One region of the Pseudomonas sp. G2-4 genome, then DNA from elsewhere that is predicted to be linked to it. Evidence: riboswitches for the same ligand, from Rfam matches in the RefSeq annotation. Region 1 holds a riboswitch; each other region holds the start of a gene.
What was found. Region 1 has a riboswitch for cobalamin ahead of QNH97_RS23845 (ABC transporter substrate-binding protein). Riboswitches for the same ligand answer to the same signal wherever they lie in the genome.
Positions count from the first base shown of each region.

Region 2: it holds a riboswitch for cobalamin, as region 1 does, so the genes downstream of both, cobO (cob(I)yrinic acid a,c-diamide adenosyltransferase) here and QNH97_RS23845 (ABC transporter substrate-binding protein) in region 1, are expected to answer to the same signal.
Region 3: it holds a riboswitch for cobalamin, as region 1 does, so the genes downstream of both, cobW (cobalamin biosynthesis protein CobW) here and QNH97_RS23845 (ABC transporter substrate-binding protein) in region 1, are expected to answer to the same signal.

Region 1 covers NZ_CP125957.1:5,439,133-5,446,392, reverse strand. The annotation lists gene metE (5-methyltetrahydropteroyltriglutamate--homocysteine S-methyltransferase) at 1-145, shown strand, start outside; gene QNH97_RS23860 (OsmC domain/YcaO domain-containing protein) at 319-2,544, shown strand; gene QNH97_RS23855 (ABC transporter ATP-binding protein) at 2,594-3,385, opposite strand; gene QNH97_RS23850 (FecCD family ABC transporter permease) at 3,382-4,398, opposite strand; gene QNH97_RS23845 (ABC transporter substrate-binding protein) at 4,395-5,408, opposite strand; cobalamin riboswitch at 5,549-5,741, opposite strand; gene QNH97_RS23840 (DUF3592 domain-containing protein) at 5,890-6,333, shown strand; gene QNH97_RS23835 (hypothetical protein) at 6,338-6,925, shown strand.
Region 2 covers NZ_CP125957.1:4,901,709-4,908,968, reverse strand. The annotation lists gene QNH97_RS21370 (PQQ-dependent sugar dehydrogenase) at 1-1,131, opposite strand, end outside; gene QNH97_RS21365 (hypothetical protein) at 1,329-1,913, opposite strand; cobalamin riboswitch at 2,071-2,280, shown strand; gene cobO (cob(I)yrinic acid a,c-diamide adenosyltransferase) at 2,362-2,973, shown strand; gene QNH97_RS21355 (cobyrinic acid a,c-diamide synthase CobB) at 2,970-4,364, shown strand; gene bluB (5,6-dimethylbenzimidazole synthase) at 4,361-5,011, shown strand; gene cbiB (adenosylcobinamide-phosphate synthase CbiB) at 5,008-5,916, shown strand; gene cobD (threonine-phosphate decarboxylase CobD) at 5,909-6,901, shown strand; gene QNH97_RS21335 (cobyric acid synthase) at 6,898-7,260, shown strand, end outside.
Region 3 covers NZ_CP125957.1:4,282,871-4,290,130, forward strand. The annotation lists gene cobN (cobaltochelatase subunit CobN) at 1-272, opposite strand, end outside; gene cobW (cobalamin biosynthesis protein CobW) at 276-1,340, opposite strand; cobalamin riboswitch at 1,439-1,655, opposite strand; cobalamin riboswitch at 2,009-2,231, shown strand; gene QNH97_RS18540 (CbtB domain-containing protein) at 2,331-2,519, shown strand; gene QNH97_RS18545 (CbtA family protein) at 2,531-3,226, shown strand; gene QNH97_RS18550 (cobalamin biosynthesis protein) at 3,223-3,627, shown strand; gene cobM (precorrin-4 C(11)-methyltransferase) at 3,704-4,450, shown strand; gene nfuA (Fe-S biogenesis protein NfuA) at 4,640-5,224, opposite strand; gene metH (methionine synthase) at 5,489-7,260, shown strand, end outside.

The sequences.
Region 1 (7,260 bases):
GCGTAAAGCCGCCAAGCGTATTCCCGCCGAGCGTCTATGGGTCAACCCCGATTGCGGCCTGAAAACCCGTGGCTGGCAGGAAACTGAAGCGGCGCTGGTGCACATGGTCAGTGCGGCACGGCGTCTGCGTAAAGAATTGGCTTGACGCTTTACCCGCATGACACCCAACCGAAGCCCTTCACTGTGCTTCGGTTTTTTCATTGAGCGTCGGGCAGGGCGCGTAGTGCGCTTGGCTACAGAGGGTTAAAGCACAAGACTTCCGATTGAAAAGGCGGATAATGGCCGCCTATTTTTTGCTCGTTATTCTGGTAATCCCGTATGGAAATCAAGGTCAATTTTCTCGACAACCTTCGACTTGAAGCCAAGTTTGATGACTTTACGGTGGTGGCCGATCAACCTATCCGTTACAAGGGCGATGGTTCGGCACCGGGGCCGTTCGATTACTTTCTGGCTTCATCGGCGTTGTGCGCGGCTTACTTTGTGAAGTTGTATTGCCAGACCCGCAATATTCCCACCGAAAACATTCGCCTGTCGCAAAACAATATTGTTGATCCGGAAAATCGCTACAACCAGATCTTCAAGATCCAGGTCGAGCTGCCGGCAGATATCAGCGACAAAGACCGCCAAGGCATTTTGCGTTCCATCGACCGTTGTACGGTGAAGAAGGTCGTGCAAGCCGGGCCTGAGTTTGTCATTGAAGAGGTGGAGAACCTCGACGCCGATGCCCAGGCGTTGCTGATGCCGAATTCGGTTTCCCAAGCCGGCACCTATATCGCCGGCAAGGACCTGCCGCTGGAGCAAACCATCGCCAATATGTCGGGCATCTTGGCGGACCTGGGCATGAAGATCGAGATCGCTTCGTGGCGCAATATCGTTCCCAATGTGTGGTCGCTGCATATCCGCGATGCACACTCGCCGATGTGTTTTACCAATGGCAAGGGTGCGACCAAAGAGAGCGCACTGGCGTCGGCGCTGGGCGAATTCATCGAGCGACTGAACTGCAACTTTTTCTACAACGATCAGTTCTGGGGCGAAGACATCGCCAACGCGGCGTTCGTGCATTACCCGGACGAACGCTGGTTCAAGCCTGGCCGTAAAGATGCGCTGCCGGCTGAAATCCTCGACGAGTACTGCCTGAAAATCTACAACCGCGACGGCGAGCTGCGTGGCTCCCACCTGATCGATACCAACTCGGGCAATGAGGAACGCGGCATCTGCTCGCTGCCGTACGTGCGCCAGTCGGACGGCGAGGTGGTGTATTTCCCGTCCAACCTGATTGAGAACCTGTTCCTGAGCAACGGCATGAGTGCGGGTAACACGCTGGCCGAAGCTCAGGTGCAATGTCTGTCGGAGATTTTCGAGCGCGCGGTCAAACGCGAAATCATTGAAGGTGAATTTGCCCTGCCAGATGTACCGGCCGACGTGCTGGCTAAATACCCGGGGATAATGGCCGGTATTCAGGCGCTGGAAGAGCAGGGGTTCCCCGTCTTGGTGAAGGATGCGTCCCTGGGCGGGGAATTCCCGGTGATGTGCGTCACGTTGATGAACCCGCGTACCGGCGGTGTGTTTGCCTCGTTCGGCGCGCACCCGAGCCTGGAAGTGGCGCTGGAGCGCAGCCTGACCGAATTGTTGCAGGGCCGCAGTTTCGAAGGCCTCAACGACTTGCCCCAGCCGACATTCGAAGGCCATGCGGTGACCGAGCCGAATAATTTCGTCGAACACTTTATCGACTCCAGCGGCGTGGTGTCGTGGCGCTTTTTCAGCGCCAAGTCAGACTACGAGTTCGTGGAGTGGGACTTCTCCAGCCAGGGCGATAACTCGAATGCCGAGGAAGCCGCCACCTTGTTCGGCATTCTCGAAGGCATGGGCAAGGAAGTGTACATGGCGGTCTACGAGCATATCGGCGCGACAGCGTGCCGGATCCTGGTGCCGGGTTATTCGGAAATCTATCCGGTGGACGATCTGGTCTGGGATAACACCAACAAAGCGCTGTTTTTCCGCGCCGACATTCTGAACCTGCATCGCCTGGAAGAAGACGAACTGCAAGCGCTGGTCGAGCGCCTGGTGGAAAGCGAGTTGGACGACTACACCGACATCACCACCTTGATCGGCATCGAGTTCGATGACAACACGGCCTGGGGCCAACTGACGATCCTGGAGTTGAAGCTGCTGATCTATCTTGCCTTGCAGCAATTCGAAGAGGCGAAAGAAGCAGTGGAAACCTTCTTGCAGTACAACGACAACACGGTTGAGCGTGGGTTGTTCTACCAGGCTGTGAACGTGGTGTTGGAGATGAAGCTGGACGAAGACCTGGAACTGGAAGACTACGAGGCCAATTTCCGTCGGATGTTTGGCAACGAGCGGATGGATGCCGCGATCGGCTCGGTCAACGGCAGCGTGCGCTTCCACGGCTTGAAGCCGACCAGCATGAAACTGGAGGGGCTCGATAGACACCTGCGTCTGATCGACAGCTACAAGAAACTGCACGCGGCGCGGGCCAGTGTGGTGGCTTTGCCGGGCGGACTCGAGCCGTCGATTGGCTAAATCGCGGCACTCCCATGGGGTTCGTTTTTTTCCGAACCCCGGGATTCAGTCACGCGGAACGAAATCGCAGGATCTGCGCGCCGTCGAAAGGGTCGATCAGGTAATGGGCATGCACGCCGAACGTATCCTGCAAGCGTTGCGGGGTCAGTACCTCCAGTGGTTTGCCAAGGGCCACCAGCCGGCCCCGCTCCAGTACCGCCAGACGATCACAGGTTAACGCCTGATTCAGGTCATGCAGGGCGATGACCGTCGTGACAGGTAGCGCCTGTACAACTTTCAGGATGGCGAGCTGATGCTGGATATCCAAGTGATTGGTCGGTTCGTCCAGCAATAGAATCTGCGGGCGTTGGGCCAGGGCTCGAGCGATATGAACGCGCTGACGTTCACCGCCGGACAGGCTGTGCCAGGTACGGTTTTCCAAGTGCACTGCATCGACGTCCCACAGCGCCTGCTGGACGATGGCAGCGTCTTCGTTTGACCACGGACTCAAGGCTGACAACCAGGGCGTTCGGCCCAAGGCAACCGCATCGAACACGCTGATCGCATCCAGTGTGTCGGCCTGCTGCTCAACCACGGCCAGGGTCTGCGCGACGGTTCGCCGTGCCAGCGTCTTGAGGGGCTGTTTGTTGAGGTGAATATTGCCCCGGCTGGGGGCGCGCACGCCCGCCAGCAGTTTGAGCAGCGTGGATTTTCCCGAACCGTTGGGGCCGACGAGGCCCAGGGTTTCACCCCGGCGGATATCCAGGTGGATATCGCGCAACAACTCGGCATCGCGCACACGGAACCCGAGGCCGGAACAACTCAGCACGGATTCGCCGATAGCAGAGGTGACGGCATTCATCGGGCATTCCTCCTGCCGATCAGGATCAACGCGAACACCGGAGCGCCCACCAGTGCAGTGATGACCCCGACCGGGATCACTTGGCCTTTGATCAGTGTCCGGGAGAAGATATCGGCGGCGATCAGGAACACGGCGCCCCCCAGCGCACTCGCCGGCAACAGGCGCGCATGCCGGGTACCCAGCAGCAAACGCACGGCATGGGGAATGACCAACCCGACGAAACCGATGGAGCCGACAATCGACACCATCACCGCGGTCACCAGTGCCGCGCAGCTGATCAGCAGAAATTGCACGCGGCGTACCGCAATGCCAAGGGAGGCGGCGGAGTCGGAGCCAAAGGTAAAGGCGTCCAGGGCCCGCCGGTGCCACAGGCACACCGCGAGACCGATCAATGCCACGGGTACCGATAGCCACACCGATGGCCAACGTACTCCACTGAGATTTCCCAGTAACCAGAACATGATGCCGCGCGCCTGTTCAGAGCTGGCGGACTTGGTAATCAGAAACGCGGTGAGCGCATTGAACAACTGCGAGCCGGCAATCCCGGCCAGGATGATTTGCCCGGTGCCTGCGGATGAGCGGCTGGCGCGGGCCAGCAACACGACCACGGCGAACGCGGCAACGGCCCCGATAAAGGCCCCGACCGACAACGAAATCAGCTCCGCGCCAATGCCCAGCAGCGCCACCAATACCGCGCCTGTCGAGGCGCCGGCGGAGATGCCGAGCAAGTAGGGATCGGCCAACGGGTTACGCAACAGCGATTGCAGGATCACCCCGCAGGTCGCCAGGCCCGCACCGCAGGCCGCTGCCACCAGCGCGCGGGTCAGGCGGTAGTTCCAGACGATGCCTTCGTCTATCGGGTCGAGGGCATAACCTGCGGCCCACAGTTTGTTGGCCAGCACCTGGAACACCACGCTCGGTTCAATACTCGTTTCACCGACGGCCACACCGGCAATCACCGCCAGCAGCAAGGTCACCAAAGCCAGCAACGTTCGAATCAGCGTCGCAGTCATTTCGGTAGGTCGTAGCCGTTGATGGCCATCGCCAGGGATTCCAGGCCGTCGAACATTCTGATGCTGGCCTGCATGGCCATGGCGTCGAGAATGATGATGCGGTTGTTTTTCACCGCGTCCATATTGCGGGTCACCGGGTCACTGCGCAGGAATTGCAGCTTCTTTTCATGGTCATCCGCCGGAAAGCGTCGGCGGTCCATGCGGGCAATGACCAGGAAGGTCGGGTTGGCCTTGGCGATGGTTTCCCAGCCGACGGTCGGCCATTCCTCGTCGGACTCGATCACGTTACGCACGCCCAGGGTACTGAGCATGAAGTCAGGAACGCCCTTGTGCCCAGCCACATAGGGATCGATATCCAGACTGGCGCTGGAGAACCAGAACAGCGCACTCGTCTGCTTGAGGTCCTTGGCCTGCACCGTGGCGATAGACTTCGCCAGGCTGTCCTTGAGTTGAGCGTTCAACTGCTGGCCACGTTCCTGCACGTCGAAGATTTCAGCCAACTGGCTGATGCTCTTGTAGATGCTGTCGATGCGAAACGCCTCCAACCGCGTGCCATCCGCACCGACCAGATTATCCTTGGCCTCGCAATCGGAGGGCATCAGGTAAGTTGGGATCTTCAGTTCGTGAAACTGCTCGCGGGTACCCACCACGCCTTGCGGTCCGACCGTCCACTCCAGTTCCGCCACCACCAGTTGCGGACGTTTGCCGATCACCGCCTCGAAGCTCGGCTCGTTATCGGCCAGGCGTTCGATCTTGCCGTTCTGCGCCTGGTATTTCACCTTCACATCGTTGAACCAGAGCGAAGTACCGACCACCTTGTCGCTCAATCCCATGGCATAGAGCATTTCAGTGCCGGCCTGGCCGATGGTCACGGCGCGACTGGGCGGTTGCTCAAAGGTCAGCGTGCTGCCGCAGTTCGCGATGGTCAGGGGGTATTGAGTCGGGGCCGCGTGGGCGAGGGTGGGCAGACCCAGGGCGATGACGAGGGCGACACGGCGGGGCAGCAGCATGATGCAATCTCCAATGGACCGTACACGGAGCAGGGACGGACTGGAAAACACATCATCGAACGCTGCCGCTAAAGCACAAAAGTGCTGATCAGCCCAGTGACGCGCAGCGCAAGGATGTCCTTCCCGGACACCCCGCCGGTTAGTGATTGACTTGGCCGGCAGGTCTCCTGACTGATGCGTCATCGCCTGGCTCCAGCCTTCCCGGGAGCGATCCCAGTGGCCATTGAGGAGCAGGCTCAGCACCTACAGTTGCGGGGGCAGTTCCGTTTGATACCGTGCGAGGCATCTCGGATTCCCTATTAGTCCCATGGGGAACCGGCGGTCGGCATGGTAGTCGATCAGGGTGTTTATCACCACTCACCGCTGAGATGCCTTCTCCTGGCGTCGTAGGATTTTCGGGAATGATTTTCTGGAGGTGCGGCAGAGCGCCGCTTCTTGCTATCCTGAAGGCCCTCTTCATGGACGAACACTGAGACAAACCATGGCTAACCACACCCCGTCACGCATCGGGAAGATATTGCTGGGCCTGCTGTTTGCCCTGATTGGTATCGGCTTGTTGAGTATTGCCATCAATCTCACCCTTGACCGACGCGAGTTTCTCGACCGCGCACAGACCGCCGACGGCATCGTCAGCCGCTTGAATGCCGGTGGTTCGCATCCTGAAATCGCCTTCACCACGGGCAGTGGTGAAAAAATCTCCTACCCCCAGGGCGGCTTCATCTTCGGCTATCAGCAGGATCAGCCTGTGAAGGTGTATTACCTCCCCGAACAGCCGGCCAACAGCGCCATCGTCGATGACTCGGCCGCGCTGTGGGGCACTTCCGGGGTCCTGGGTTTTATCGGTCTGGTGTTCACCCTTGTCGGTCTGGCAAAGGCTATCCGTCAGCGCGGTCGCGGTGCGGTTCATTCACATAAAGGACTTTAAACGTATGAGCTACAACATCCCGATCCCGGTCAATGAAAGTCGCTGGCAGTATCAGACCGCCAGCGGCGGTGGCCTGACCGTGGTCATGGTGGCGGGCAGTGGCGGTTCGATCATCCTGCGTTCGCCCCAGGGCGAGGACGTCAGCTACCGCTATGGCGGCGTCGGGGTGGGTGCCGGATTTGGCGCGCGGCTGCCGCGTTTCGGCAAGGTCAATATCCAGATCAAGGGTAAGAGCGTGGGGGGCGCGGGTGCGGCGGAGGCTTTTCCCAGCACTGGCAAGGTGTTCGTCAGCGACGCGTTGGTCAGTCGTGACCTGACCAGTGACGACATCACCGGGCCTTGCATGTACACCGAAGTAGGGGTGGGCCTGGGTATCGGTGGTTCGGCCACGGCGCTGTTGTTCGGGCTTGATCCCAAGTTGCTGGCGTTGTCGATGGCATTGAGTTCCAACCCGGCGACTTCGCTCATCGCTTCTACGCTGGTCAACCAGCGGTTGGCGAAGTCGGCCAAGGGAGCATTGGTCATGGCTGGCATGAACGCTGGCTTGCAGGCCGGTGGCGGCGCTGCGATTTACATAGGCTATCTGTTCTAGTTTGTTTTGGATTTTTTGGTTCGTATGTATATCCATTTCTGCGGTAACGGCCACTGACGGTTCCGCTCTTACAGCGGCTCACTTTTGAGAAGCCTGCGCGGCCCGGCGAAAAGTAAGCAAAACGCTTTAGCCCCACCACTTGGTGCCTCGCCTAGGCTCGGCATGCCCTCACTCCGGCATTGCTCCGTGGGCCCGCCGCGAAGGACCATCCATGGTCCAGCGCGGCTAACCCGGCATCCATGCCGGGTTGCCCACTGCGCAATGCCTGCGTTCGGCCAGCGTGGTTAACGGGGCGCCCCAGATCAACGTCCGCCGCGAGGCGGCCTGAGAGCCGA
Region 2 (7,260 bases), 540 kb from region 1:
CACCTTATAACCACTGTGGGGCTTGCGGTTCCAGGAGCCGTGCTGCCCGATGAAAGCCCCTTCGGTAAACGGCGCAGGCAAGCGGCTGCCATCGGCGAACGTCAGGCCCAGCGAAGCGGTGTGAGGGCCGACGGCGTAGTCCGGGGCGATGGCCTTGGCCACCAGGGCCGGGTTCTGCGGTTCGACCCGAACATCGACGTGCTGCCCGTAGTAGCTGTAGGGCCAGCCATAGAACGCGCCGTCCTTGACCGAAGTAATGTAGTCCGGCACCAGGTCGCTGCCGATCTCATCCCGCTCGTTCACGGCCGTCCACAGGGCGCCGCTGTTGGGTTCCCAGGCCAGGCCGTTGGGGTTGCGCAGGCCCGAGGCGAATATACGGTGACTACCGCTGGCACGGTCCACCTCCCAGATGGCTGCTCGGCCTTCTTCGGCCTCCATGCCGTTTTCCGCAACGTTGCTGTTCGAGCCGGTGGTGACGTACAGCTTGCTGCCGTCCCGGCTGGCGATCACGTTTTTGGTCCAGTGATGATTGAGCGTGCCGCCCGGCAAGTCGACGACCTTGGTCGGTTGCGCGTTGATTTGCGTATCGCCCTCGTTGTACGGGAAGCGGATCAGTCGGTCGGTGTCGGCCACGTACAGGTCATTGCCCACCAGGGTCATGCCGAACGGCGAGTTGAGGTTTTCCAGGAACACCGTACGGGTTTCGGCAACGCCGTCATGATTGGCATCGCGCAACAGCGTGATGCGATTGGGGCTGGGCACGCCGGCACCCGCGCGGCCCATGACCTTTTTCATCACCCAGCCACGGATACCCTTGGAATCGTCCGGTTTGGGCGGGGCGTTGGTTTCGGCCACCAGCACATCACCATTGGGCAACACGTAGAGCCAGCGCGGATGGTCCAATCCTTCGGCGAAGGCGCCCACCTGCAGGCCCGGGGCCGGGGTAGGCTTGGCGCCCTCGGGCCAGCCGACGGCTTCGGCGATGTTCACGGTGGGGATCAGGGTCTTGTTCGGTTCGGGCAGTTTCGGCGAGGGGCCGGTGCCGTCGGACACTTTCAGCGAGGACGACTCGCCACAAGCGACAAGTCCGGCGGCCAAGGCGACGATCAAAAGATGGGGTGGCTTGAGCATGCTGGCTTCCCTATGAATGCATGTAGTTATTCATAGAGAAGCGTAGACGCGCGATGGTTCAACTGCGGGTAGGCCAGTCTGCCAGGCAAAACCTTGTGGGAGCGAGCTTGCTCGCGATGGCGGCGTGACAGTCAAGATGGATGTTGCCAGGTGCACCGCTATCGCGAGCAAGCTCGCTTCCACAGTTCTTGAATGAGTCAGCCGTGGGCCTGTTTGAACAGCACGGCGATACCCGGGTGATAAAAGCCGGCCTCGTTGCGCAACTTGCGGTAGGCGTAAGGGAAATACCAGGCCACGGCGCAGGTGTTTTCCTTTTGCAGGTCGTCGACCATGTCCTGCAACTCTTCGGGCGTGGTGCTCTGCTGGGCTTTTTGCGGTGCGACGAACAGGCAGCCGAGCCTCAGGTCGCTGGCGTAGCTGATGCGCTTGGCATCGCTGGTGGCTTCCGACAGCGGTTGGGTCAGGTTCAGGTTGTTGACCTTGGGCCAGCGTTGGGTGGCCTGGATGAAGGCCCGCTCCTCGGTGCTGGCGATAAACAGATCGGCGCTGACGTTGCGTTCGCCTTCTTCATTCTGCTTGCGGGTCGGCGCGTTCTGCAGCGTGACCATCTCGGCCATCCAGGCGGCCGCTGACAGCAGGCCAAGGTTGGCCTTTTCATCGAACCAGTAAGGTGTGTCGTTATCGCCACGCACGGCGTTGTAGCGGTCGATACAGTCAAACCAACGTTCCAGTACCGGGCGCAGGAACTCCAGTTTTGGATTGCTGATGATCATGCCTTGCATACCTTGCCCTCTTGTTCTTGTGATATCGGGGTGTAATGTCTCTTTGATATCACTTCCCGTGGCGTGACACAAGATTGACGTCATTCCATTGATCCGGCCAATAACCAGCGCTGGGCCCGTGGCGGCTTTAATTGACGCTCCACCCCCAACCCTCTAACCTTCGCCGCTTGTTTCAGGTGCTCTGTGGCCGTGGCCGACAGAGTGAAACAGGGAAGCCGGTGAGTGCACACGAACCCGGCGCTGCCCCCGCAACGGTAAATGAGTCAAGGTTGCCTACAGGCCACTGTGTCCATGGACATGGGAAGGCGCGCAGCCCGGCATCACGCCGCTCATGAGCCCGGAGACCGGCCTGATTCATCCAACGGCATCACGGTGGGCGATGCCAGGCTTGCTGCCGTCTTTTTTTGTGCCCCGCCCGCCGTTATCCAATCCCAACGGAGAGCTCCCCATGACCGACACCCCTGATCGCGACGAACGCCACCTGGCGCGCATGCTGCGCAAGAAAGCCGTGATCGACGAGCGCATCGCCAACTCGCCGAACGAGTGTGGCTTGCTGCTAGTGCTGACCGGCAACGGCAAGGGCAAGAGCAGCTCGGCGTTCGGTATGTTGGCACGGGCCATGGGGCATGGCATGCAATGCGGCGTGGTGCAATTCATCAAGGGCCGCAACAGCACCGGTGAGGAGTTGTTTTTCCGCCGCTTCCCGGAACAGGTGCGCTTTCACGTCATGGGCGAAGGCTTCACTTGGGAAACCCAGGATCGCCAGCGCGACATCGCTGCTGCCGAAGCGGCCTGGGCGGTATCGCGCCAATTGCTCAGCGATCCCTCCGTTGGCCTGGTGGTGCTCGATGAACTCAACATCGCCCTCAAGCACGGTTACCTCGACCTCGATCAGGTTCTCAGCGATCTGCAAGCACGCCCGCCGATGCAACACGTGGTGGTGACCGGTCGCGGCGCCAAGCCGGAGATGATCGAACTGGCCGATACCGTCACCGAGATGGGCATGATCAAGCACGCGTTCCAGGCCGGTATCAAGGCGCAGAAAGGCGTCGAACTGTGAGTGACACTTGCCTGACAAGCCGCCACTGTCCGGCGGTGCTGATCGCTGCCCCGGCCTCGGGACAGGGCAAGACCACCGTCACCGCCGCCCTGGCCCGCTTGCATCGCAATCAGGGACGCAAGGTGCGCGTCTTCAAATGCGGCCCGGACTTTTTGGACCCGATGATCCTCGAGCGAGCCAGCGGCGCGCTGGTCTATCAATTGGACATGTGGATGGTCGGCGAGCAGGAAAGTCGTCGGTTGTTGTGGGAAGCCGCCGCCGAAGCGGACCTGATCCTGATCGAAGGGGTGATGGGGCTGTTCGACGGCACGCCGTCCAGCGCCGATCTGGCGCGGCATTTTGGCGTGCCGGTGCTGGCGGTGATTGACGGCACGGCCATGGCCCAGACCTTCGGCGCCCTGGCCTTGGGCCTGGCGCGTTATCAGCCGGACTTGCCTTTCGCCGGGGTCTTGGCCAACCGCGTCGGCACCTTGCGCCACGCACAATTGCTCGAAGGCAGCCTGACCGAAGGCCTGCGCTGGTACGGTGCGTTGTCCCGGGAAACCGGCATCGAATTGCCCAGTCGTCATCTCGGGCTGGTCCAGGCCAGCGAGTTGAACGACCTCGACCTGCGCCTCGACGCGGCGGCCGAGGCCTTGGCCGGCAGTTGTGAAGTGGCGCTGCCGCCCGCTGTGGAATTCGCCGCGCCCGAGGTGATCACCGCGCAGCCATGGCTCGACGGCGTGCGCATCGCCGTGGCCCGGGACGAAGCGTTTGCCTTCACCTATGGTGCGAGCCTCGATCTGCTGCGGGCCATGGGCGCGCAATTGAGCTTCTTTTCGCCGATCCATGACACCGAACTGCCCGAGGCGGACAGCCTCTACCTGCCCGGCGGTTATCCAGAGCTGCACCACGTTGCGCTGGCCCGGAACGCGCCGATGCTGGCGGCGATCCGGGCTCACCATGCAGCCGGTAAACCGTTGCTCGCCGAATGCGGCGGCATGCTGTATCTGCTGGATTCCCTGACTGACGTCGAAGGCAACCGCGCCGAACTATTGGGCTTGCTGGCGGGTGAGGCGCAGATGCAAAAGCGTCTGGCAGCCCTGGCCCTGCAATCGGTGGATTTGCCGGAAGGCACCCTGCGCGGGCACACCTATCATCATTCGCTGACCAGCACTGAACTGGTGCCGATTGCCCGTGGGCATAGCCCTAATGGAGGGCGTGGGGCCGAGGCGGTCTTCCGGTTGGGGCGGATGACGGCTTCTTATGTGCACTTTTATTTTCCGTCGAATCCGCGGGCGATTGCCGCGCTCTTTGCGCCTGACCTTGAGGCCGCCTTCGCGAGCAGGCTCGCTCCCACATTTGATCACCTGAACCCTGTGGGAGCGAGCCTGCTCGCGAAAAGGCCATGACCGACAACGCTTTCCCCCAGGCCGAACGCGACGCGGTCTACCGCGCCATCGCCGAGCGCCGTGATATGCGCCACTTCAGCGGCGGCACGGTCGAGCCGGCCTTGCTGCACCGCCTGCTGGAAGCCGCGCACCAGGCCCCCAGCGTGGGCCTGATGCAGCCCTGGCGGTTTATCCGCATCAGCGACCGCGCCTTGCGTGGGAGTATCCAGCAGTTGGTGGAGGAAGAACGTATCCGCACCGCCGAGGCCCTCGGCGAGCGCAGCGACGAATTCATGAAGCTCAAGGTCGAAGGCATCAACGACTGCGCCGAGGTGCTGGTGGCGGCGTTGATGGAGGATCGCGAGCGACACATCTTCGGTCGCCGGACCTTGCCGGAAATGGACCTGGCTTCGCTGTCCTGCGCGATCCAGAACCTCTGGCTGGCCGCCCGTGTTGAAGGGCTGGGGATGGGCTGGGTGTCGTTGTTCGAACCCCAGGCTTTGGCCGACTTGCTGGGCCTGCCCGCCGGTGCCAAGCCGCTGGCAATCTTGTGCCTGGGCCCGGTCGAGGGGTTTTACCCGGCGCCGATGCTCGCCCTGGAAGGTTGGGCGCAGCCGCGCTCGCTGAATGAATTGCTCTATGAAAACCATTGGGGAGAGCGCCCATGAGCGTGGCCTTGCTCAGTGCCGCCGCAGTGGCGCTGGATGCGCTGCTGGGCGAGCCCCGGCGTTGGCATCCACTGGTGGCGTTCGGCGGTTTTGCCGAGCGGATCGAACAACGCTTCAACTCTGGTGGGCGCGGCTGGCGCAGTCATGGCGTGACGGCGTGGATTATCGCCGTGGTGCCGTTGACCTTGCTCGCCACGGCCCTGTCCTGGGCACCCATGGTGGGTTGGTTGGTGGAGATCCTCGCGCTGTACTGCGCCCTCGGCCTGCGCAGCCTCGGGGAACATGTCGAGCCGGTGGCCCAGGCGCTGCGCAGTGGCGATCTGGACACCGCGCGCCAGCGTGTCGGCTACCTGGTCAGTCGCGAAACCCGCGAACTGGACGAAACCGCCGTGGCCCGCGCCGCCACCGAGTCGGTGCTGGAGAACGGCAGCGATGCGGTGTTCGCCGCATTGTTCTGGTTCGCCGTGGCCGGTGCGCCTGGGGTGGTGTTGTACCGCCTGAGCAATACCCTCGACGCCATGTGGGGCTATCGCAACGAACGCTTCGAGCGCTTCGGCTGGGCGGCGGCAAAAATTGACGATGGGCTCAACTATATTCCTGCGCGCCTGGTGGCGTTGACCTATGCAGTGCTTGGCAAAACCCGCTTGGCGCTCAAGTGCTGGCGCACCCAGGGCCCGACCTGGGACAGCCCCAATGCCGGGCCGGTCATGGCCGCCGGTGCCGGTGCGCTGGGTGTCGAGTTGGGCGGGGCGGCGGTTTATCACGGTGAACTGCACCAACGTCCGCCCCTGGGCGAAGGCGTGCCGGCGAGTGCCGATTCAATTGATCGCGGCTGGCAATTGGTCCAGCGCGGCGTATGGTTATGGCTGCTGATTCTCTGCCTGGGAGCTGAGTTTTATGCTTGAGCACGGTGGGCGCTTGCGTAACGCGGCCCGGCAATACGGGATCGCTGAGGTTGACTGGCTCGATTTGTCCAGCGGCCTGGCGCCCTGGCCGTTCGAGGTTCCGGCGATTCCACCGCGGGCTTGGGCGCGCCTGCCGGAAACCGATGACGGCTTGGAACAGGCCGCCTGCGATTACTACGGGGCGTTGGATGTGCTGCCGGTGGCCGGTTCGCAAATGGCCATCCAGCTGTTGCCGCGCCTGCGCCGGGTCGGCAAGGTCGGCGTCTTGTCGCCGTGTTACGCCGAGCACGCCGAAGCCTGGCGCCGCGCCGGCTACATCGTGCGCGAAGTGCTGGAAGCGGAAGTGGATTTCTTCCTCGACAGCCTCGACGTGCTGGTGGTGGTCAACCCGAACAACCCCACGGGCCTGAGCCTGGATCCCGAGCGCTTGCTGGATTGGCACGCGCGCCTGGCCCAGCGCGGTGGCTGGCTGGTGGTGGATGAAGCGTTCATGGACATCACGCCGCACCTGAGCCTGGCGGCCCACGCCCATCAGGTCGGGCTGATCGTGCTGCGTTCGTTCGGCAAGTTCTTTGGCCTGGCTGGGGTGCGCCTGGGGTTTGTCCTGGCCGAGCGCCACTTGCTCAAGTTGCTTGCTGAGCAGGTCGGGCCATGGGCCGTCAGCGGGCCGACCCGGGTGGTGGGCCAGGCGTGCCTGTTGGACACCGCTGCCCATGTCCGCCAGCGACAACGCTGCGAAGCCACCAGCCAACGCCTCGCGCTGATGCTGGAGCGCCATGGTTTCAAACCCCAGGGCGGCTGCGGCTTGTTCCAATGGCTGGTCACCGAGCATGCCGTGGGGCTTCACGATTTCATGGCTCATCGCGGCATTCTCCTGCGGCTGTTCGTGAACAACAGCAGCCTGCGCTTCGGGCTGCCGGCCGATGACGCCGAGTTCTTGCGCCTCGAACAGGCGCTCGAGGCCTACACCAAGGACATTCGATGACCACTGTGATGGTGCAAGGCACCACGTCCGATGCCGGCAAAAGTACCCTGGTCACGGCGTTATGCCGCTGGGTCCGACGCCAGGGTGTCAGCGTGGTGCCGTTCAAGCCGCAGAACATGGCGCTCAACAGCGCGGTGACGGCCGACGGCGGCGAAATCGGCCGCGCCCAGGCGGTGCAGGCCCAGGCCGCCGGGCTCGAACCGCATACCGACATGAACCCAGTGCTGCTCAAACCCAACAGTGATACCGGCGCCCAAGTGATCATCCATGGCCGCGCCGTCACCACGATGAACGCCGTGGCCTATCACGACTACAAAGCCATCGCGATGCAAGCGGTGCTGGCCTCGCACCAACGCTTG
Region 3 (7,260 bases), 1.2 Mb from region 1:
CCGATGCCGCCGTGCAGCGACAACAGGATGACCTTGGCGTGACGCAGCACGTCTTCGAAGTACAGGTCCACCGAGGCGTGGTTCTGCACTTGCATCGGGTTGGCGAGGCGAAACTCGGGATAATCGCCCGGCAATTGCTTCGCCGCTTCGGCCAGCAGCGCCAGGCTGGAGTCGCCGCTGCACAGGATCACCAGCTCGGCGGGGGTTTGTCCCAGGTCGGCAATGTTGTCATCCGACACGAAGCCGCCGGGCTGGGTCCTGAGCAGGTGCATGGCTTAGGCGCTGAGGGCGGCGCGCAACTGCGCTTCAAGCAGCGCCGCGTCCAGCGCCTGGCCGATCAACACCAGGCGGGTCACCCGCGCTTCATCGGCGCCCCATTGGCGGTCGAAATGTTTGTCGAATCGCGTGCCGACGCCCTGGATCAGCAGGCGCATCGGCTTGCTCGGGATCGCTGCGAAACCCTTGACCCGTAGCACGCCGTGCTGGACCACCAGTTGCGTCAATGCATCCAGCAGCAGGCTTTCGTCGGCTTGGGGCAGCTCGATGGAAATGGAGTCGAAGGCGTCATGATCGTGGTCGTCATCGTCGCCGTCATGGTGGTGATCGTGATGGCTGTGGCGACCGTCGATGTGTTCTTCGGAGCCGGCGCCCAGGCCGATGAGTACTTCCAGTGGCAGGCGACCGCTGCTGGCTTCAATGACCTTGACCGCCGGTGGTAGCTCTTCGGCCACTTCCAGACGGACTTTCGCCAGGTCTTCCGGGCTGATCAGGTCGGCTTTGTTGAGGATTACCAGGTCGGCGCTGGCCAGTTGGTCGGCGAACAGCTCGTGCAGCGGTGATTCGTGGTCCAGGTTCGGGTCGAGTTTGCGCTGGGCATCGACCTGATCCGGGAAGGCCGCGAAGGTACCGGCGGCCACGGCCGGGCTGTCGACCACGGTGATCACCGCATCGACGGTGCAGGCGCTGCGGATTTCCGGCCACTGGAAGGCCTGGACCAGGGGCTTGGGCAGGGCCAGACCGGAGGTTTCGATGAGGATGTGGTCGAGGTCGCCGCGTCGCGCCACCAGCTCGCGCATCACTGGGAAGAACTCTTCCTGCACCGTACAGCACAGGCAGCCGTTGGCCAGTTCGTAGACGCGGCCGTTGGCTTCTTCTTCGGTGCAACCGATGGAGCACTGCTTGAGGATCTCGCCGTCGATACCCAGTTCGCCGAATTCGTTGACGATCACGGCGATACGCCGGCCCTGGGCGTTATCGAGCATGTGCCGCAGCAAGGTGGTTTTACCCGAACCGAGGAAACCGGTGACGATGGTGACGGGGAGTTTGGCCAGTGTTTTCATCGGATGCCCTTTGGCAAGGTGGCGGGCAAACGGGACGACAACCGCTGGCAAAGGCGCGCGCGGAAGATTTCGCCACCGGATCACCCCGCCCGGTTGTAGTGAGAATCTGTGTCGAGGCAGGTCTCCTGGCTGACGGTGGGCCAGTCTTTCGACTGGCAATTGCTGCGCCTTCCCGCGCGCCCCGGATATAAAGGGGTATGCACAGTGGCCTTGCAGAAACATCACCGTTCACAGTTGCGGGGGCAGCCGCGGCTTGGACCGCGTTCCCTTCTTAGCTTCGGCGCAGGCCGAAGAACCTCGAAGGCGCAAGGCTACGCAGGGTGTGGGGGCGGGTCAATGTCCGCAAGCAAGATGCAGGATGCTGTTGTGGCGAGGGAGCTTGCTCCCGCTCGGTTGCGCAGCGACCGCAAAGAGCCGGGGGCCGCTGCGCTGCCCAGCGGGAGCAAGCTCCCTCGCCACAACAGCCCTCGTCTGCCCTTGTACATTGACGCCCCGCCCCCGCCCATGCTCTCCTGTGCATGGTTTGCGTAGCGGGTTCTGTTAGCTCAAATTCGGATGCCGGAAGTCCATAGCCAAGGCGCTGTGACGAGTCATAGCCCGCTATGGCGAGGAACAGCAACGCAGGATATGGATTTCTGGCGCCGAAGTTGGGCTAACAGAACCCGCTACACAAACCACTTGTTACGGGTGCCCTTCACAGGGTGAAACGGGAAACCGGTGAATCGTGTGCTTTACTCCAAAGCCACGTCAGTCCGGTGCTGCCCCCGCAACGGTAAGCGAGTGAAGCGTCTAAACCACTGTGTCTCACGACATGGGAAGGTGATGCTTGCAGGCAAGGCTCAGCCCCTGCCCCTCGCGAGCCCGGAGACCGGCCCATGACTCATGCATCAACAACCCGCGGTGGGCGGGCGCTGTTCGAACCCTGGCGGGCCTTCGCCCGGGGTTTCATTGCGCTCGATTCACCCGCTGACAAGACCAGAGGGAAGCGCCATGTCGACCATCAGCAGCACCGCCCGCACCGCCAGTAGCACCACCACCCTGAGCCAACGCCTGAGCGCCGCGATCTTCGCCTCGATCCTGGGCGCCGGCCTGGTCTATTTCGCCGGTTTCTCCCACATTGAAGCGGTGCACAACGCCGCCCACGATACCCGCCATAGCGCCGCATTCCCGTGCCATTGAGACCTGACGACATGATCAAGCGTATTGCCCAGACCGCCGGTTTCAGCGGATTGCTGGCCGCCCTGCTGCTGACCCTCCTGCAAAGTTTCTGGGTATCGCCGCTGATTCTGCAGGCCGAGACTTTTGAAAAGGCCCCGACCTCCGAGGTCCATGAACACGCCGACGGCGTTGCCCACACCCATGATGCCGAGGCCTGGGAGCCGGAAGACGGTTGGCAGCGTGTGCTGTCCACCACCGGGGGTAACCTGGTGGTCGCGGTGGGTTTCGCCCTGATGCTGGCGGGCCTGTACACCTTGCGCGCGCCGACTCGCACATCCCAAGGGCTGCTCTGGGGACTGGCTGGTTATGCCACGTTCGTCCTGGCGCCGACCCTTGGCCTGCCGCCGGAACTGCCCGGCACCGCAGCGGCCGACCTGGCCCAGCGGCAGATGTGGTGGATCGGCACCGCCGCGTCCACGGCGGTGGGCATTGCCCTGATCGCCTTCGGCAAGCATTGGCTGCTCAAGTTGCTGGGCGTGGCGACGTTGCTGGTGCCCCATGTCATCGGTGCGCCGCAACCCGAAGTCCATTCGATGCTGGCGCCAGAAGCGCTTGAAACTCAATTCAAGATTGCCTCGCAAGTGACCAACGTCGCGTTCTGGCTGGCCCTGGGCCTGATCAGCGCCTGGCTGTTTCGCCGTGACGGCCAAGCCCACCACAACGCATGAACAACGGGCCGATGCTGGTGGTCGGCCTCGGCTGCCAGCGCGGTTGCCCGGCCAGCACGTTGCGGGCATTGCTCGACCAGACGCTGCTGGCCCACGGCATTGCGCTTGATCAGGTGCAGGCCCTGGCCAGTATCGACCTCAAGCGTGACGAGCCGGGCCTGCTGGAATTGGCCAGGCAATTGATGCTGCCACTGACCTGCTTCAGTGCCCGGCAGTTGGCCGGATATCAGGATCGGCTCAGTCACCGCTCCGAAATCGCCTTCGAGCGCACGGGCTGCTACGGCGTCGCCGAAAGCGCGGCCCTGGCCCTGGCCGATCAGCTAGGCACGAAGCCCGCAACCCTGCTGATTTCCCGCCAGAAGGCCCCCAGCGTCACGTTGGCGTTGGCGCTCGTGTCGTAAATCCCGATAATTCGCCCTCAGGATCATGAGCGATCTTCATCTGGGCGACGCTTACTCACTTTTACAGGAGCCGGTCATGACCGTTTACTTCATCGGCGCCGGCCCCGGCGACCCGGAACTGATCACCGTCAAAGGCCAGCGGCTGATTCGCAGCTGCGCGGTGATCATCTATGCCGGTTCCCTGGTGCCGGCGGCCGTGCTTGAAGGCCATCGCGCCGAACAGGTGGTCAACAGCGCCGAGCTGCACCTGGCACAAATCATCGAGTTGATCAAAACCGCGCATACCAAGGGCCAGGACATCGCCCGGGTGCATTCCGGCGACCCGAGCCTGTACGGCGCCATCGGCGAGCAGATTCGCTGCCTGCGGGCGCTGGATATCCCTTTCGAAATCATCCCGGGCGTAACCGCGACCTCAGCCTGCGCAGCCTTGCTGGGTGCAGAACTGACCCTGCCTGACGTCTCCCAAAGCGTGATTCTCACCCGCTACGCGGACAAGACCGCGATGCCCGCCGGGGAAGAATTTGCCAGCCTGGCGCAGCACGGAGCGACCATGGCGATTCACCTGGGGGTCAACCATCTGGAAAAAATCGTCAGTGAACTGCTGCCCCACTACGGCGCGGATTGCCCGATCGCGGTGATTCACCGGGCAACATGGCCGGATCAGGATTGGGTGCTGGGGACGCTGGACGATATCGCGGCAAAGGTGCAAGCCAAGGGCTTTCGCCGTACGGCGTTGATTCTGGTGGGACGTGTGCTGGGGAATGACCTGTTCAGCGAATCGTCGCTGTACCGAGCCGGACATGCGCATCTCTACAGGCCCTGACTCGATCTGACAAACTCTGAAGCAATTGTGGCGAGGGAGCTTGCTCCCGCTGGACCGCGAAGCGGTCCCCCGGCAACCCAAGCGCCCATCACGAAGAGCACATCGGTTTCCTTGCGATTGCTTCGCAATCGAGCGGGAGCAAGCTCCCTCGCCACATAAACACCGTTCTACCTGCGCAGCGAACACCTATCAGTAGTAGGCGTTTTCTTTCTGCGTGTGGTCGGTCACGTCGCGTACGCCCTTGAGCTCCGGGATACGCTCGAGCAAGGTGCGCTCGATGCCTTCCCTGAGGGTCACGTCGGCTTGGCCGCAGCCCTGGCAGCCGCCGCCGAACTGGAGCACGGCGATGCCGTCTTCCACCACGTCGATCAGCGAAACCTGGCCGCCGTGGCTGGCCAGCCCCGGGTTGATTTCGGTTTGCAGGTAATAATTGATGCGCTCGTTGACCGGGCTGTCGGCGTTGACCATCGGCACTTTGGCATTCGGCGCCTTGATGGTCAGCTGGCCGCCCATGCGGTCGGTGGCGTAGTCGACCACCGCATCATCCAGAAACGCTTCGCTGAACGAGTCGATGTAGGCGGTGAAGCTCTTGAGCCCCAGCGCGGTGTCTTCGGGTTTTTCTTCTCCCGGCTTGCAATAGGCAATGCACGTCTCTGCGTACTGGGTGCCAGGCTGGGTGATGAAGACGCGGATCCCGATACCTGGGGTGTTCTGCTTGGACAGCAGGTCAGCCAGGTAATCGTGGGCGGCATCGGTAATCGTAATGGCGGTCATGGGAACTCCTCACAGGCTTGCCGGCAGTTTACGCCAATCATCGCGCCGGACAAAGTCCTAGTATTTTTGTCGGGAAAGAGCCGCGCGTGTCGGCAGATCGTAGGAGTGAAATGCCACGCTGCCTGCGTTTAAGCCAACATTTGCCGGAACAGCCTTGGAAAGGAGTATGAGCAAAATTCATGCAAATGCCGTCCATGATCAAATCTCGCACAGGTTTGTTATCATTCCGGCCTTCGTAATGGTCTTTTTTCCCCAGGTAGTCCTATGTCCGATCGCAGTGCTCGCCTTTATCTTCTCCAGCAAGCCCTCAAGGAACGCATCCTGATCCTCGACGGCGGCATGGGTACGATGATCCAGAGCTACAAGCTCGAGGAGCAGGACTACCGCGGCAAGCGCTTTGCCGACTGGCCGAGTGACGTCAAGGGCAACAACGACCTGCTGGTCTTGAGCCGCCCCGACGTGATCGGCGCCATCGAAAAAGCCTACCTGGATGCCGGCGCCGACATCCTGGAAACCAACACCTTCAACGCCACCCAAGTGTCCCAGGCCGACTACGGCATGCAGGCCCTGGCCTACGAACTGAACCTGGAAGGCGCGCGCCTGGCCCGCAAGGTGGCCGACGCCAAGACCCTGGAAACCCCGGACAAACCGCGCTTCGTCGCCGGCGTGCTCGGCCCGACCAGCCGCACCTGCTCGCTGTCCCCGGACGTGAACAACCCTGGCTACCGCAACGTAACCTTCGACGAACTGGTGGAAAACTACACCGAGGCCACCAAGGGCCTGATCGAAGGCGGCGCTGACCTGATCCTGATCGAAACCATTTTCGACACACTGAACGCCAAGGCAGCGATTTTCGCCGTGCAGGGCGTCTACGAAGAACTGGGTGTCGAACTGCCGATCATGATCTCCGGCACCATCACCGACGCCTCCGGCCGCACCCTGTCCGGCCAGACCACCGAAGCCTTCTGGAACTCCGTGGCCCACGCCAAGCCGATCTCCGTGGGCTTGAACTGTGCCCTTGGCGCCAGCGAATTGCGGCCGTACCTGGAGGAGCTGTCGAACAAGGCCAGCACCCATGTCTCGGCGCACCCGAACGCTGGCCTGCCCAACGAATTCGGCGAATACGACGAATTGCCGGCCGAGACCGCCAAAGTCATCGAGGAATTTGCCCAGAGCGGCTTCCTCAACATCGTCGGCGGTTGCTGCGGCACCACCCCGGCGCACATCGAAGCCATCGCCAAGGCCGTGGCCGGCTATGCACCGCGACCGATTCCAGAGATTCCCCGGGCCTGCCGCCTGTCGGGCCTGGAACCGTTCACCATCGATCGCAGCTCGCTGTTCGTCAACGTCGGCGAGCGGACCAACATCACCGGTTCCGCCAAGTTCGCCCGGTTGATCCGCGAAGACAACTACACCGAAGCCCTGGAAGTGGCCCTGCAGCAGGTCGAGGCCGGTGCCCAGGTGATCGACATCAACATGGACGAGGGCATGCTCGATTCGAAGAAGGCCATGGTGACCTTCCTCAATCTGATCGCCGGCGAACCGGACATCTCCCGCGTGCCGATCATGATCGACTCCTCGAAATGGGAAGTGATCGAAGCCGGCCTCAAGTGCATCCAGGGCAAGGGCATCGTCAACTCCATCAGCATGAAGGAAGGCGTCGAGCAGTTCATCTATCACGCCAAACTCTGCAAACGCTACGGCGCCGCCGTGGTCGTGATGGCCTTCGACGAAGCCGGCCAGGCCGATACCGAGGCGCGCAAGAAGGAAATCTGCAAGCGCTCCTATGACATCCTGGTCAATGAAGTTGGCTTCCCGCCGGAAGACATCATCTTCGATCCGAACATCTTCGCCGTCGCCACCGGCATCGAGGAGCACAACAACTATGCCGTGGACTTCATCAACGCCTGCGCCTACATCCGCGACGAACTGCCCTACGCGCTGACCTCCGGCGGCGTGTCCAACGTGTCGTTCTCGTTCCGTGGCAACAACCCGGTGCGCGAGGCGATCCACTCGGTGTTCCTGCTGTATGCGAT